Regions from separate parts of the Arthrobacter sp. NPDC057388 genome, predicted to be linked through region 1. Evidence: riboswitches for the same ligand, from Rfam matches in the RefSeq annotation. Region 1 holds a riboswitch; each other region holds the start of a gene.
The links. Region 1 has a riboswitch for cyclic di-AMP ahead of ACFUTU_RS06735 (C40 family peptidase). Riboswitches for the same ligand answer to the same signal wherever they lie in the genome.
Positions count from the first base shown of each region.

Region 1 (4,175 bases):
CCGTCCGTCCTTGGGCAGGAGATTTGCGGGGATAGTGATGCTGGTGTCGCTCACAGGGGCTCCAATTTTCGGCATGGAAGTATGGTTCGGCTGGGTCGGGGTGGTGGCCGGCAGGCAACCGTGACCGCCACGAAGACCCTCCTTATTCTGCCCGAAGCGCGGATACCCCGGGAACACGGGCCCGTCATAGTCCGGTCACTGAGACAAAGGCCGCCCCCTGCTTCATGAATTATTCGGACTAATTCAAAATAGGCTAAGCTGGCAGTGGACGCACGGGCAGAGAGCCGGTGCTGCGCCGCCGTCGGATATGCGACCGCCGCTGCAGCCTGCCGGCCCCCGGTGCGTGGGCCCGCGGTACGGTGGGACAGACACACATACTGTGCTCGAGGAGCTGAGCTGAATGACGGATCTGATCGACACCACGGAGATGTACCTTCGCACCATCCTGGAGCTGGAGGAAGAGAACATCGTGGCGCTTCGGGCACGCATCGCCGAACGTCTCCGCCACTCGGGTCCCACCGTTTCGCAGACCATCGGCAGGATGGAACGCGACGGCCTCGTTGTGGTCTCCGGTGACCGCCACCTCGAACTGACCGAAGTGGGCCGCAAGCGCGCCACCGAGGTGATGCGCAAGCACCGCCTCGCCGAGCGCCTCCTGGCCGATGTGATCGGCCTCGACTGGGCCTACGTCCACGATGAGGCGTGCCGCTGGGAGCACGTCATGAGTGAACGGGTGGAGCGCCGGATCTACGAAATGCTGGACCACCCCACCGAATCGCCCTACGGCAACCCGATCCCGGGACTCGCGGCACTCGGCGGACAGCCGGCCCGCCCGTTCGCGGACGGCGTGGTGAACCTGCTCGACGCCATGACCGGCTACGGCCCGGAATCGAAGGTCAGGGTGAGCCGACTGGCGGAACCCATCCAGGTGGAGCCGGAGCTCCTCCTCCAGCTGGATGAGGGCGGAATCCGGCCCGGCGCCGCCGTCTCGCTGGAGCGCGTGGGGGAGTACATTTCGGTGCGCGTGCCCGGCTTTGAGGGCGCCCTTGAGCTGCCGCCGGAAGTGGCCGCGCACGTCTTCGTCCGCGTGGACTAGGTCCCGGCGGGACCCTCCGCGGGCAGCCGTGGGGCCCTTCGTCAATGACCGAGGCTTCTGTCTGACATCTGCAGGCAGGATGACCCACCACTTTTGCACAGCGAATATAACGGAATTATTACTGCGCTCTTTAATCGCCTATAGTTAAACGGCAACGCCGATACAAAAGCGTTACCTGATCTGGAGCCGAACCCTGCCAGCAGATCAGCAGCACGAGTCACCCACTGGCAGGGGCGGGGGAACCACAACCGGCTGTTTCACAGCCTTGGGGTGAAGTCCGCAGCAGCAAGTCCTCTCCGCAGAAGGAATCCTCCCGGGATACCCCTGTGCCGGATTGGCTTGTCATGGCGGACCGGGTCTACGCACTCTCTGACCCGAATCCGACAGCTAACTTCGCAGGCTATCCAGAGAGGAAGCAGTACTTGTCCATGCAGAATGCCCGGGGCCGCCGCCGCGCGACCGGTCCCGCTCCGGAGCCGCGCCCTGCGGAGGCCATTTCCGCGGACCGTCCCCGGGACGCCCAGCGTGAAGCGCGCCGCCGCCGGGGTCCGTTCCGGCAGGTTACGGATTTCGCTTCAGCCAGCGGCGTTGGGCAGAAAGCTGGCGTAGCCCTCGCTGCCACCGGCCTGCTGCTGACTGTTACCGTCCCCGCCACCAGCCCGGTGCTGGCTGCGGGCGAGCAGCAGGAAACGGCATCGGCTTCGGCCGCCTCACCGGCCCAGCCCAAGGTGTCCGCAGAAGCAGCAGCAAAGATCGACTTCAGCCGCACATCGGTCTCCACCACCGGGGACCCGGACGGGAAGCTCAAGCAGCTCCTCAGTGCCCAGTCAGCCGGCAGCATCAGCCGCTCGGCTTCGGTGGGTTCCCTCGGCGCGCCGCTGACCACGATGGTCAAGTCCTCGCCGTTCGGCTACCGCGTCAGCCCGATCACAGGCGGCGCCGGCGAATTCCACCGCGGCCAGGACTTCGCCGCCCAGTGCGGCACGGAGGTACTGGCAGCGGCCAGCGGCAAGGTGACCTTCGCCGGGTGGCACCCGTACGGGGGAGGCAACCGCGTGGTCATCGACCACGGCAACGGCCTGGAAACCACGTACAACCACCTGTCGTCCTCCAGCGTCCAGGTCGGCCAGAAGGTCACCCGGGGCGAAGTTGTGGCCCTCAGCGGGACCACCGGCGCCTCCACCGGCTGCCACCTCCACTTCGAGGTGATGGTCAACGGCGACGTCGTTGATCCCACCGGCTGGCTCTGAGCCAATCCGAGTGAGCACTCTCATTCCCGTGACACGCCGTGACCTGAATGTGACTTTCGCTCCGAACTGCTGTACCGTCTAAACCGCGTCAACTTCGCCGAAGTTGACGCTCTTGAGTGGATTGCCTAACTCTGCCACCGCTCAAGGTCCGTTCGCATTACATCGTCTGGCAGGGGCGGGGGAACCAATTTTGGTCTTCGCAAGAAGGCCTTGGGGTTAAGTCGCAAAGCTTCCCAGGAAGCAGCGCGGCCGGGTGACTCCCATCCGAATCCGACAGCTCACCTCGTAGGCATTGGGAGAGGCTACCTTCGTGTCTTCACGCCACAATGCCGCGCGCCATCGCGCGCAGACGGTTCGTATGAACCCGTTGGACTCCGTGTCCAAGGCGGTTAGCGCCAATGCCGGCACAGTAGGTCGCCAGGCAGCTGTCATCGCAGCTGCTTCAGGACTCATCCTGAGTGTTGGCCTGCCGGCCAACGCAGCCGATGCCAACATTGGTGTTTCCGCCTCCTCGGAGACCGGATCCCAGGCCGCACAGCTTGCTGTGACCGCCGCGCCCACCGCTACTGTCTCCTTCGAGCGTCCTGAAGTCACCACCGTGGCTGCCCCGGTCGCCGAAACCATCGCTCCGCAGTCGAGCGATGAGGGCCAGGCAGCCGAGGCAGGCCAGGCCAGCGACGACGAGAGCACCGGTGGGGCCATGGCCGTCACCGCAAAGTCCGCCGATGGTGCGGCCTCCGCCGCAGCGTCCGGACTGGCTGCAATCGCGTACACCGGCATCGGCAGCCCCTATGTCTGGGGCGGTACCACCCCCAGCGGCTGGGACTGCTCCGGCTTCACTCAGTGGGTTTACGCACAGGCAGGCATCAGCATTCCCCGCGTCAACGCGTGGAACGCCATGAAGCCCACCTCCACGCCTGCTCCCGGTGACCTGGTCATGCAGAACGGCGGCGCCCACGTGGGAATCTACGTCGGCAACGGCATGATGATCAGCGCATTGAACCCCTCGCAGGGCACTCTCCTGCACGCGGTGTCCGCAACGGGCACGTCCGCTTTTTACACCCTTCGCTAAAAATCCGATTCGAGACGGGCCGGCTTACCCCCAAGATGCTGGCGCGTCGATAACCCACGGCCTGCTACCGCGGACCGTGGAACACGAAAGAGAGAAACTTTAATGACTACACGTGCGACCATTGCACGGCACCGCGCCGAGGTCACCAAGACCAACTCGCTGGCTGTCATTGCCAAGGCCGTCGGCGACAACGCCGGTGGTGTGGGCCGCCAGGCCGCAGTTATCGCTGCTGCTTCCGGTCTGGTCCTGACCAGCGGCATCGCCGCCAACGCCGCTGAGACCAACGTTCAGCGCGAATCCGCCGCAGCTTCCACGCTGGAAGTCCAGTCCGCTGCTCCGGCCACCATCTCCGCCGCTTCCAGCATCGCCATCTCCTACGAGAAGCCTGCTGTCTCCACCACCCCGGCTCCCGTCGTCGAGGCCCCGAAGCCTGTTGTCAAGGTGCAGGAAGCCGCGCCCGCCGAGGAAGCTGCGCCGGCTCCGGCTCCGGCTGCTGAGGCCGCTCCGGCTGTCCAGGCCGCCGCTGCCGTGAAGACCGCTGCTCCGGAAGCGCCGAAGACCACCGCCGCGAGCGGCCAGGGTGCTGCAATCGCCGCTGCCGCCTACGCCCAGCTCGGTGTTTCCCAGGACTGCACCGCGCTTGCCACCAACGCCCTCGCCGCAGTGGGTATCCACTACCACGGCTGGCCGGCCGGCTACCTGTCCCTCGGTCGCACCGTGAGCGCCGCTGAAGCGAAGCCGGGCGACCTTGCCTACT
Region 1 covers NZ_JBHVBL010000009.1:94,884-99,058, reverse strand. The annotation lists gene serC (phosphoserine transaminase) at 1-54, opposite strand, end outside; gene ACFUTU_RS06745 (metal-dependent transcriptional regulator) at 401-1,096, shown strand; cyclic di-AMP (ydaO/yuaA leader) riboswitch at 1,271-1,513, shown strand; gene ACFUTU_RS06740 (M23 family metallopeptidase) at 1,525-2,346, shown strand; cyclic di-AMP (ydaO/yuaA leader) riboswitch at 2,459-2,652, shown strand; gene ACFUTU_RS06735 (C40 family peptidase) at 2,705-3,418, shown strand; gene ACFUTU_RS06730 (NlpC/P60 family protein) at 3,521-4,175, shown strand, end outside.

Region 2 (4,175 bases), on a different contig from region 1:
TCCCAGCAGGTACGGGACCGCCGGGCCGAGGGGCTTGAAGGCACCGGGGAGCAGGAACCCGGCAACTCCTGCCGCCAGCACCAGCAGGGGGAAGACAGTGACCGCGACGCGCGCAATCCTGGCCTCTGCGGCAAGGGCGGGGTTCAGGGGTGCGGCGTCGGCCGCTGTGGCAGGGGGAGTCGGTGCGGAATTTTTTGTTGCCTCAAGCATTCAATAATGCTGGCACTGCCGGGCCGAAACGCCCGAATTCGTGACTGATGTCAGACAAATTGTTTCGTCTCTGGAAACTGCCGGGAGCACTGCGGAGGCTGGCCCCGGGGTGCGATACTGGAGTGCATCGGACGGGGATTCTAGGGGGCCGAATGATCCTGGACACGGCGACACTTCGGATCGCCTTTGCAGCGATGGCCTTCATTCTGGCCCTGCTTTTCTACTTTTCCACCTATCGCAGCACGCGCTCACCCTACAGCGCCTGGTGGTGCGCGGCCCTTCTCCTGTTCCTTCTCGGTGCGGCGTTCTTCCTGATGAACGGCACCCCGCAACAGGTCTGGGCAAACCCCCTGGGCAATGTCCTGCTGATATCCGGTGCGGGCTGCGTTTGGGCCGGCGCGCGCTCCCTTCGCAACCTCAAACCCAGCCCGTGGCTGTCGGTGGCGCTGCCGGTCCTGGCCGGCGTGGCCGCCGCCGTCGACAACCCCGCCACGAACGCCTGGGCAGGGGGAGAAGTGTTCCTGGGGTCCATGGCAGTGCTCATCGGCCTGGCCTCGCATGAACTGTGGCGGCTGGAGCCGGGCTATTCGCGGGTCAGGATCCCCATGGCCATCGCGGCAGGCGGCGTGGCGGCCTTCTACTTCTGCCGGCTGCTGGTTTTCCTGATCAACGGGCAGGACGGTGCCGTCTTTGTTACGTTCTTCGGATCCGCGGTGACCACCATGGTCACCATGGTGCTGCTGGTGGTGGTTTCCTTCAGCATGGCGGGGCTGAGCACTGAGCAGCAGACGAGGGCGCTGCGGACTGTCGCAACGCTGGACGGGCTGACCGGCCTCCTTAACCGCGGCGCCTTCCTGGAAGCAGCCGCCGAGGAGCTGGCCCGCAGCAAGGCCGCCAACAGCGGGGGTTCGCTGATCCTGGCTGATCTGGACCACTTCAAGGCGGTCAACGATACCTTCGGCCACGCGGCAGGCGATCTGGCGCTGCGGGCGTTTGCCGGGGCATGCAGCGCTTCGGTCCGGTCCACGGACCTTGCCGGGCGTTACGGCGGCGAGGAGTTCATCCTTTTGCTGCCCGGCGCCGGCCCCAAGAGCGCGGAGATCATAGCCGGTGAGATCAGCAGGAGGATGGCGGGCCAGCACATCCCGGAGCTGCTGCGGATGCCGACCGTCAGCTACGGCATTTCCGTCTACAACGCCGAAACCGCCGACCTTGACGAGGTGATCGCGGCCGCCGACGTGGCCCTCTACGAGGCCAAGTCGCAGGGGCGGAACCGCACCGTGCGGGGCTGAGCCATGCATGGGTGAGCTGTGCCGTGCGTGGTCGAGCGGCGCAGCAGCGTTCTGCACAGGCAGGCACCGGATCCGGAATGCATGGGGGACAATCCGGACCCGGCGATCCTGACTCGCAGCCGGAGACTGCGGTCTTTCATCAGGCATAGCCAGTGTGTTCCGGCATCCTTGGAGAAAGGTGGGAGCACCTTGGGGGATAGCCGTGTTCCGCCGCCCCCAAGGCAGCGGAACACGGCGGGATTCAGTTTTGGCTGTCAGCCCGTATCAGGCCGCGCGCACGAACGTGACGGGGCCGGTGGCCGTGAGCCAGGACAGCGGGTGGGCCATGGTGGCGTTGATGCCGTTCATGCCGCCGCTGATGACCTTGCCGTTGCCGGCGTAAATGGCCACGTGGCCGGACTGGACCACCATGTCGCCGGGCTGGGGAGTGGAAACAACCTTGCCGTGGTTCAGGAACTGCATCGGGGCGAGGTCGCCCACCCGGATTCCGGCGGCGCCGAGGGCCTTCTCCACCATGGCGGTGCAGTCCTGCGTGATGCCGATCTGGGCGTAGGCCGAGGCCAGCATGGCGGCGTTGACGCCTGCCGCCGCCTTGACCGGGGCCTTCGCGGGTGCCGCCGCCGGAGCCTTCGGCGCCGCAGCAGCGGCCTTGACGGTCACCTTCGGTGCGGCGGCCGGTGCGGCTGCGGCCTTGGGAGCGGCGGCAACGACGGGCGTCACCTTCTTCACCACGGGCGTTACGGCGGCGGGCTTCGCCGCGGGCTTGGCGGCGGCGGGTGCGGCCACCGGTGCCGGTGCCGACTTGACCGCGGTGCGATCAAACTCGATCTGAACGCCGGACGCAGCGTTCAGGGGAGCCTGGACCTGGCGGGCGGCCTGCGGGGCGGCGGCCGGAGCCGGCTGGGCCGGGGCGGCGCCGCCGGCATTGGCGGCCACGGTGCCCGTGAAAGCCAGGCCGGAAGCGGCGAGGATCACGGCTGCCTGGCGGCTGATGCCGGCGTTTGCGGAGGCGATGCGGGTGAACGGATTGGAGCGGGCGGCCGCAGCACGGCGGCCAGAAATAAAGCGGAACGACATGAAGAAGCCTCTCCCGATGCCTGCGAGGTGAGCTGTCGGATTCGGATGGGAGGCACCCGGCCGCGGTCCTGAGCATGGTCAGGAACTGCGCGGCTTCACCCCAAGGCCTGCTGAGTGCGGGCCAAAAAGTGGTTTCCCCGTCTCTGCCGGACATGGGTGTTCGGTTGACTCCTCGGGCTGCGGCAGAGTTAGGCAATCAGCGCGGGAGTGCCCCTTCGGTGAAGAAGGCACGTTTTCCACCGTACGGGAGGCTTTCCGTAATGTCACATTAAGGTAACGGCAGCGTGTCATTCATTTGGAGCTGACCCGCGTCAGGTAAGGGTTGAGCGGTCAAGTAACGTGATTAACCTCACGCTCCGGCATTCAGTTTTCCGGCGAGCCGTTCCCGCATTTGGATGCTGGCTGAGTTAAGGCCAATCAGTTCCACCTCGCGGCCGTGCCTGCGGTATTTCTCCGTGACCGCGTCCAGGACGGCGATGGTGGAGGCGTCCCACAGGTGCGAGGCATGCAGGTCGATCACCACGCCGCCGATGTCCGGCTCGGCGTCGCGGGCGTAGTCGAACTGGGTGTAGAGGTCGTTCGAGGAGGCGAAGAACAGCTCACCGTCCACGGTGTAGGTGGCGACTGTCCGGCCGTTGAGCTCCACTTCCGTCCGCTCCACGGTGGCGAAATGCGCAACCCGGCGGGCGAACATTGCCATCGCTGCCAGAACGCCAACACCGACGCCGATCGCCAGGTTGTGCGTGACCACCACGGTGCCCACGGTGATGAGCATGACGGCGGTCTCCGACTTGGGCATCCGCTTCAGTGTTGCGGGTGCAACCGAGTGCCAGTCGAAGGTGATGGCCGAGACGAAGATCATCACCGCAACGAGGGCTGCCATGGGGATGAGTCCGACGATGTCACCGAGTGTCACCACCAGCACCAGCAGGAAGACGCCGGCGAGGAACGTCGACACCCTGCTGCGGGCACCGGAGCCCTTGACGTTGATCATCGTCTGCCCGATCACGGCGCAGCCGCCCATGCCGCCCAGGAACCCGGTGACGATATTGGCCACGCCCTGGCCCCAGGATTCGCGGGTCTTGTTGGAGCGGGTATCGGTGATGTCGTCCACGAGCTTGGACGTCATGAGGGATTCCAGCAGCCCCACGAGCGCCATGGACAGCGAGAACGGGGCGATGGTCTGGAAGGTTTCCCAGGTCAGCGGCACGTTGGGGATGAACAGTGTGGGCAGGCTTTCCGGCAGCTGGCCCTTGTCCTGGACGGCGGGGACGTCGATCCCGGCCGCCACGGCGAGGACTGTCAGGAGGACGATGGCCACCAATGGTGACGGCACCGCCGTCGTGATCCTGCGGAAGCCGACGACGATCAGCAGTCCCGCGCCGACCAGCGGATACACGGGCCAGGGAACCCCGATCAGCTCCGGCAGCTGGGCCATGAATACGAGGATGGCCAGTGCGTTCACGAACCCGACCATCACCGAGCGCGGGATGAAGCGCATGAGCCGGGTGACGCCCAGGACGGCCAGCAGGATCTGGAACACCCCGGCGAGGATCACCGCGGCGATCAGGTGGTCCAGTCCGTGGCTGCGCATCA
Region 2 covers NZ_JBHVBL010000001.1:177,676-181,850, reverse strand. The annotation lists gene ACFUTU_RS00800 (bile acid:sodium symporter family protein) at 1-210, opposite strand, end outside; gene ACFUTU_RS00795 (GGDEF domain-containing protein) at 363-1,502, shown strand; gene ACFUTU_RS00790 (NlpC/P60 family protein) at 1,767-2,579, opposite strand; cyclic di-AMP (ydaO/yuaA leader) riboswitch at 2,583-2,748, opposite strand; gene ACFUTU_RS00785 (SulP family inorganic anion transporter) at 2,929-4,175, opposite strand, start outside.
Region 2: it holds a riboswitch for cyclic di-AMP, as region 1 does, so the genes downstream of both, ACFUTU_RS00790 (NlpC/P60 family protein) here and ACFUTU_RS06735 (C40 family peptidase) in region 1, are expected to answer to the same signal.

Region 3 (4,175 bases), on a different contig from region 1:
ACAACCAGACCCTTCTGGAGCTCCGCCAGGACGATGTCCCCGTAGACCGTGCCCTGTCCGTCGGGGCCTACCGGCTGGTGGCCACCCAGACACCCTACGGCGACGTAATCGTGACCGGTCTCCCGCTGACAGACAAGCAGAAGACGCTGACGTCGCTGGTCTGGACCATCACCATCGTGTCCCTGGGCGGCCTGGTGCTGATCGGCCTGGCCGGGACGGTGCTTATCCGCCGCACCATGAAGCCGCTGGAGCAGCTCTCCGAGGTGGCCACCCAGGTGTCCCGCCTGCCGCTGGACGCCGGCGAGGTGGCACTCGCCGTCCGTGTCCCGCCGTCGAACGCCCATCCCGGGACCGAAGTGGGCAGCGTGGGGTACGCCCTGAACCAGATGCTGGATAACGTTTCCAATGCGCTGGAAGCGCGGCAGGAAAGCGAGATGAAGGTGCGGCAGTTCGTCGCCGATGCCTCCCACGAGCTCCGCACGCCGCTCACGGCCATCCGCGGCTACACGGAGCTGATGCGGATGACCGAAAAGTTCACCCCGGACGGCCAGCGCTCGCTTGCCCGCGTGCAGAGCCAGTCGGAACGCATGACCGCGCTGGTGGAGGACCTTCTGCTGCTCGCCCGGCTCGACGAGGGCCAGCCGCTCAAGCTCAGCGACGTGGACCTCACGCAGCTTGTGATCGAGACCGTCAGCGACGAGAAAGTCATGGCACCGGACCGGGCCTGGCACCTGGACCTTCCCGAGGAACCCGTGTCAGTCCGGGGTGATGCGTCACAGCTGCACCAGGTGCTGGTCAACCTGCTCTCGAACGCACGCAAGCACACCCCGCCCGGCACCACGGTGACCACCGGCGTCATGCGTTCGGCGGACGGCAGCGCTGTGATAACGGTCACGGACGACGGCGCCGGCATCCCGCCCGAATTCGTGGACAAGGTCTTCGCGCGCTTTGCCCGCGCAGACGCGTCACGGGCAACGCCGGCGCAGCCGGCCATGGCCCGGGCAGCCGCCGCGGCACAGGGTTCTGCCGGGGGCGGCGAAGGCGCTCCGGCCGCCCTTGGCGCCCCCGCATCGCAGGCAATACCGGGGATTTCGCCGGCGGACGCGAGCGTGGCTGCGGCCGAGGGAACCAGCGGCCTGGGACTGTCCATCGTGCAGTCAATCATCGAGGCGCACGGCGGGACCGTGGAGGTCACGTCGCGGCCCGGCCGCACGGAATTCGCCGTCCGGCTGCCCATGCAAGGCGCCGCGCCGTCGCCGTGATGTCCGTTACCTAAATGTGACTTAATCAAAAGCCTCCTGTACCGTCGATAGGGTGCGGCCGCCACGGGAGCCGCATGTCCGGATTGACGCCCAGCTCTGCCGCTTCCCGGATTCCGCTAGTTCAGGCAGAGGCGGGGGAACCAGAGTCCCGGGCTTTCCGCATCAGCCCTTGGGGTGAAGCCGACACGTGATTATTCCGTGCGGCCGGATGACCTCATCCGAACCCGACAGCTAACTCCGCAGGTGTTGAGAGGCAATCCACCATGTCTGAATTTAAGACTCAGGCGCGCCCTGAACGCGCCTCGAACAAGTCTGGCCGCACGACTTCCCGCCCCGGTAATTCCCGGCACCGCGCCGAACCGGCCCGCCCCACTACTGCCTTCGGCCGTTTCGCTGCAGGCCTGCCGTCCTTTGGCCGCCGCGCGGCTGTCCTGACCACCGCCGCGGCGGTGCTCGTGGGGGTCGGCGCCGCAGGCCAGGCGGCCGACCAGGCCGCGCCTTCGGCCGCCCAATCGTCGGCGGCCACCGCTGACGCGGGGCAGACGCTGAGCTTCGACAAGACGCTGATCTCCGCCCTGCCGGCCCCGTCCGCAGCGTCCGTCGCCCCGCAGTCCGTCAGCACGGCAACCGCCAAGGAGGCTGCGGCCAAGGCTGCCGCCGCCAAGAAGGCCGCTGCCGCTAAGGCCGCCGCCGCCAAGGCCGCGGCAAAAGCCGCCGCTGCTAAGGCCACGGCCGACGCCAACGCCGCCGCGGTGGCCAAGGCCGCAGCCGCACAGGCTGCTGCGGCGAAGGCTGCCGCTGCCAAAGCCGCTGCTGCCAAGGCTGCCGCCGCTGCCAAGGCGAAGGCCGCCCCGGTTGCCGTGAACGATCCTGCCGGCGCGCAGGCCTACGCGGCCAGCAAGCTCGGTTCCTTCGGCTGGTCCGCAGACCAGATGCAGTGCCTGAAGCGGCTCTGGACCAAGGAATCGGAGTGGCGCACCACGGCCACCAATGCCAGCAGCGGCGCCTACGGCATCGTGCAGTCGCTGCCCGCCGAGAAGATGGCGAGCGCCGGCGCGGACTACCGCACCAACTACCGGACCCAGATCGACTGGGGCCTGGGCTACATCAAGGAGCGCTACGGCTCCCCGTGCGGTGCGCTGAACTGGCACCTCTCCCACAACTGGTACTGACCGGGTGCCGCGGCCGAATCGGCTGGCGTCCAACGTTTCTGCACCGCTTTAGGGTGCCCGGTTAGAGTGCCGAGGGCCCCGGATCCGCGAGGATCCGGGGCCCTTTCTGCTGCCCGCGCCCTCACGCGGCCGGCAAAGAGGTGCAGAAATGCTGCCGCCTTCCGTCAGGAAACCCGTCCAAGAAGCACTTCCACAGCCCCTGCACAGCTTTGGCCTAAAACCCTCATAACAGCGGCCGCCACTGTTGATGCATGACCATCACTGACCGGGCCTCCGGAACCCCGCCTCACCCACCGCTGCACACCCGGACGCATGCGCTCCACGGGGCCGGCGCGGCGGGGCAAACCCAGGCGCACAGCCTCATCGGGCGCACGCGGCGGTCGCCCATTGACACCTCCGCTGCGGTTCCGGTCCTGGACGTGACCATCCCGGTCTACAACGAAGAGCGCGACCTGGAGGAGTGCCTGCGCCGCCTCCATGCGTACCTCCACGGCACGTTCCCGCACCCGTTCCGCATCACCGTTGCGGACAACGCGAGCACCGACGGAACGCTCAAGGCTGCCGAACGCGTGGCCCGGGAACTCCGTGAGGTCACCGTGGTTCACCTGGAGGAGAAGGGCCGCGGCAACGCCCTGCGGAAAGTCTGGCTGGCCTCGCCGTCGCCGGTCCTCGCCTACATGGACGTGGACCTCTCCACGGACCTGGCGGCGCTGGGTCCGCTGCTGGCACCGCTGATCTCCGGCCACTCGGACCTCGCCATCGGCACCCGGCTGACCCGCAACTCCCGGGTGGTGCGCGGACCCAAACGCGAATTCATCTCCCGCAGCTACAACTTCCTGCTGCAGTCGCTGATGGGCACCCACTTCAGTGATGCACAGTGCGGTTTCAAGGCCATCCGCGCCGACATCGCCCAGCAGATTCTCCCGCACACCGTGGACACCGCCTGGTTCTTCGACACGGAACTCCTGGTCCTGGCCGAACGGTGCGGCCTGCGGGTACACGAAGTTCCGGTGGACTGGACCGACGACCCCAACTCCAGCGTGGACATCGTCCAGACGGCCCTCGCCGACGTCCGCGGCATGGCCCGGCTCAGCAAGGACATGGTGACCGGCCGCATCCCCGTCGCCGAACTCCGCGCAGCCCTGGCCCGCGGCCCGCTCCCGGCAGCCTCCCGCAGCCAGGAACAGAGCCCGGGCGGCAGCCTGTTCGGCCAACTGGTCCGGTTCGGCGCCATCGGCGTCGCCTCCACCCTCGCCTACCTGGTCCTCTTCTACCTCTGCCGCAACCTGATGGACTCCCAGCTCGCCAACCTGCTGGCGCTGCTCACCACCGCGGTGGCCAACACGGCCGCCAACCGGCGCTTCACGTTCGGCATCGCCGGCAACAGCGACGTTGCCCGCCACCACTTTGAAGGTCTGCTGGTTTTCGGGATCGGGCTTGCCCTCACCTCCGGCGCACTGGCGCTCGTCCACAGCGGCGCACTGCCGGGAGGCACGACGCCGGACCGCTGGCTTGAGCTGGCAACCGTCACCGCCGCGAACCTTGCGGCCACGGCCGTGAAGTTCCTGCTGTTCCGGCTGTGGGTCTTCCGGCGGCGGCCAGCCCCCGCCAACGCACCCTTAGATCCCGCCTCCCCCGCCAACGCTCCCCCAGATCCTGCCGCCTCCGCCGCCAACGCTCCCTCAGATCCTGCCGCCTCCGAGGCATCCCTTCCGCACTCATCCCTCCCGACCACAGAAAT
Region 3 covers NZ_JBHVBL010000012.1:15,117-19,291, forward strand. The annotation lists gene ACFUTU_RS08095 (ATP-binding protein) at 1-1,262, shown strand, start outside; cyclic di-AMP (ydaO/yuaA leader) riboswitch at 1,367-1,520, shown strand; gene ACFUTU_RS08100 (hypothetical protein) at 1,526-2,434, shown strand; gene ACFUTU_RS08105 (glycosyltransferase) at 2,686-4,175, shown strand, end outside.
Region 3: it holds a riboswitch for cyclic di-AMP, as region 1 does, so the genes downstream of both, ACFUTU_RS08100 (hypothetical protein) here and ACFUTU_RS06735 (C40 family peptidase) in region 1, are expected to answer to the same signal.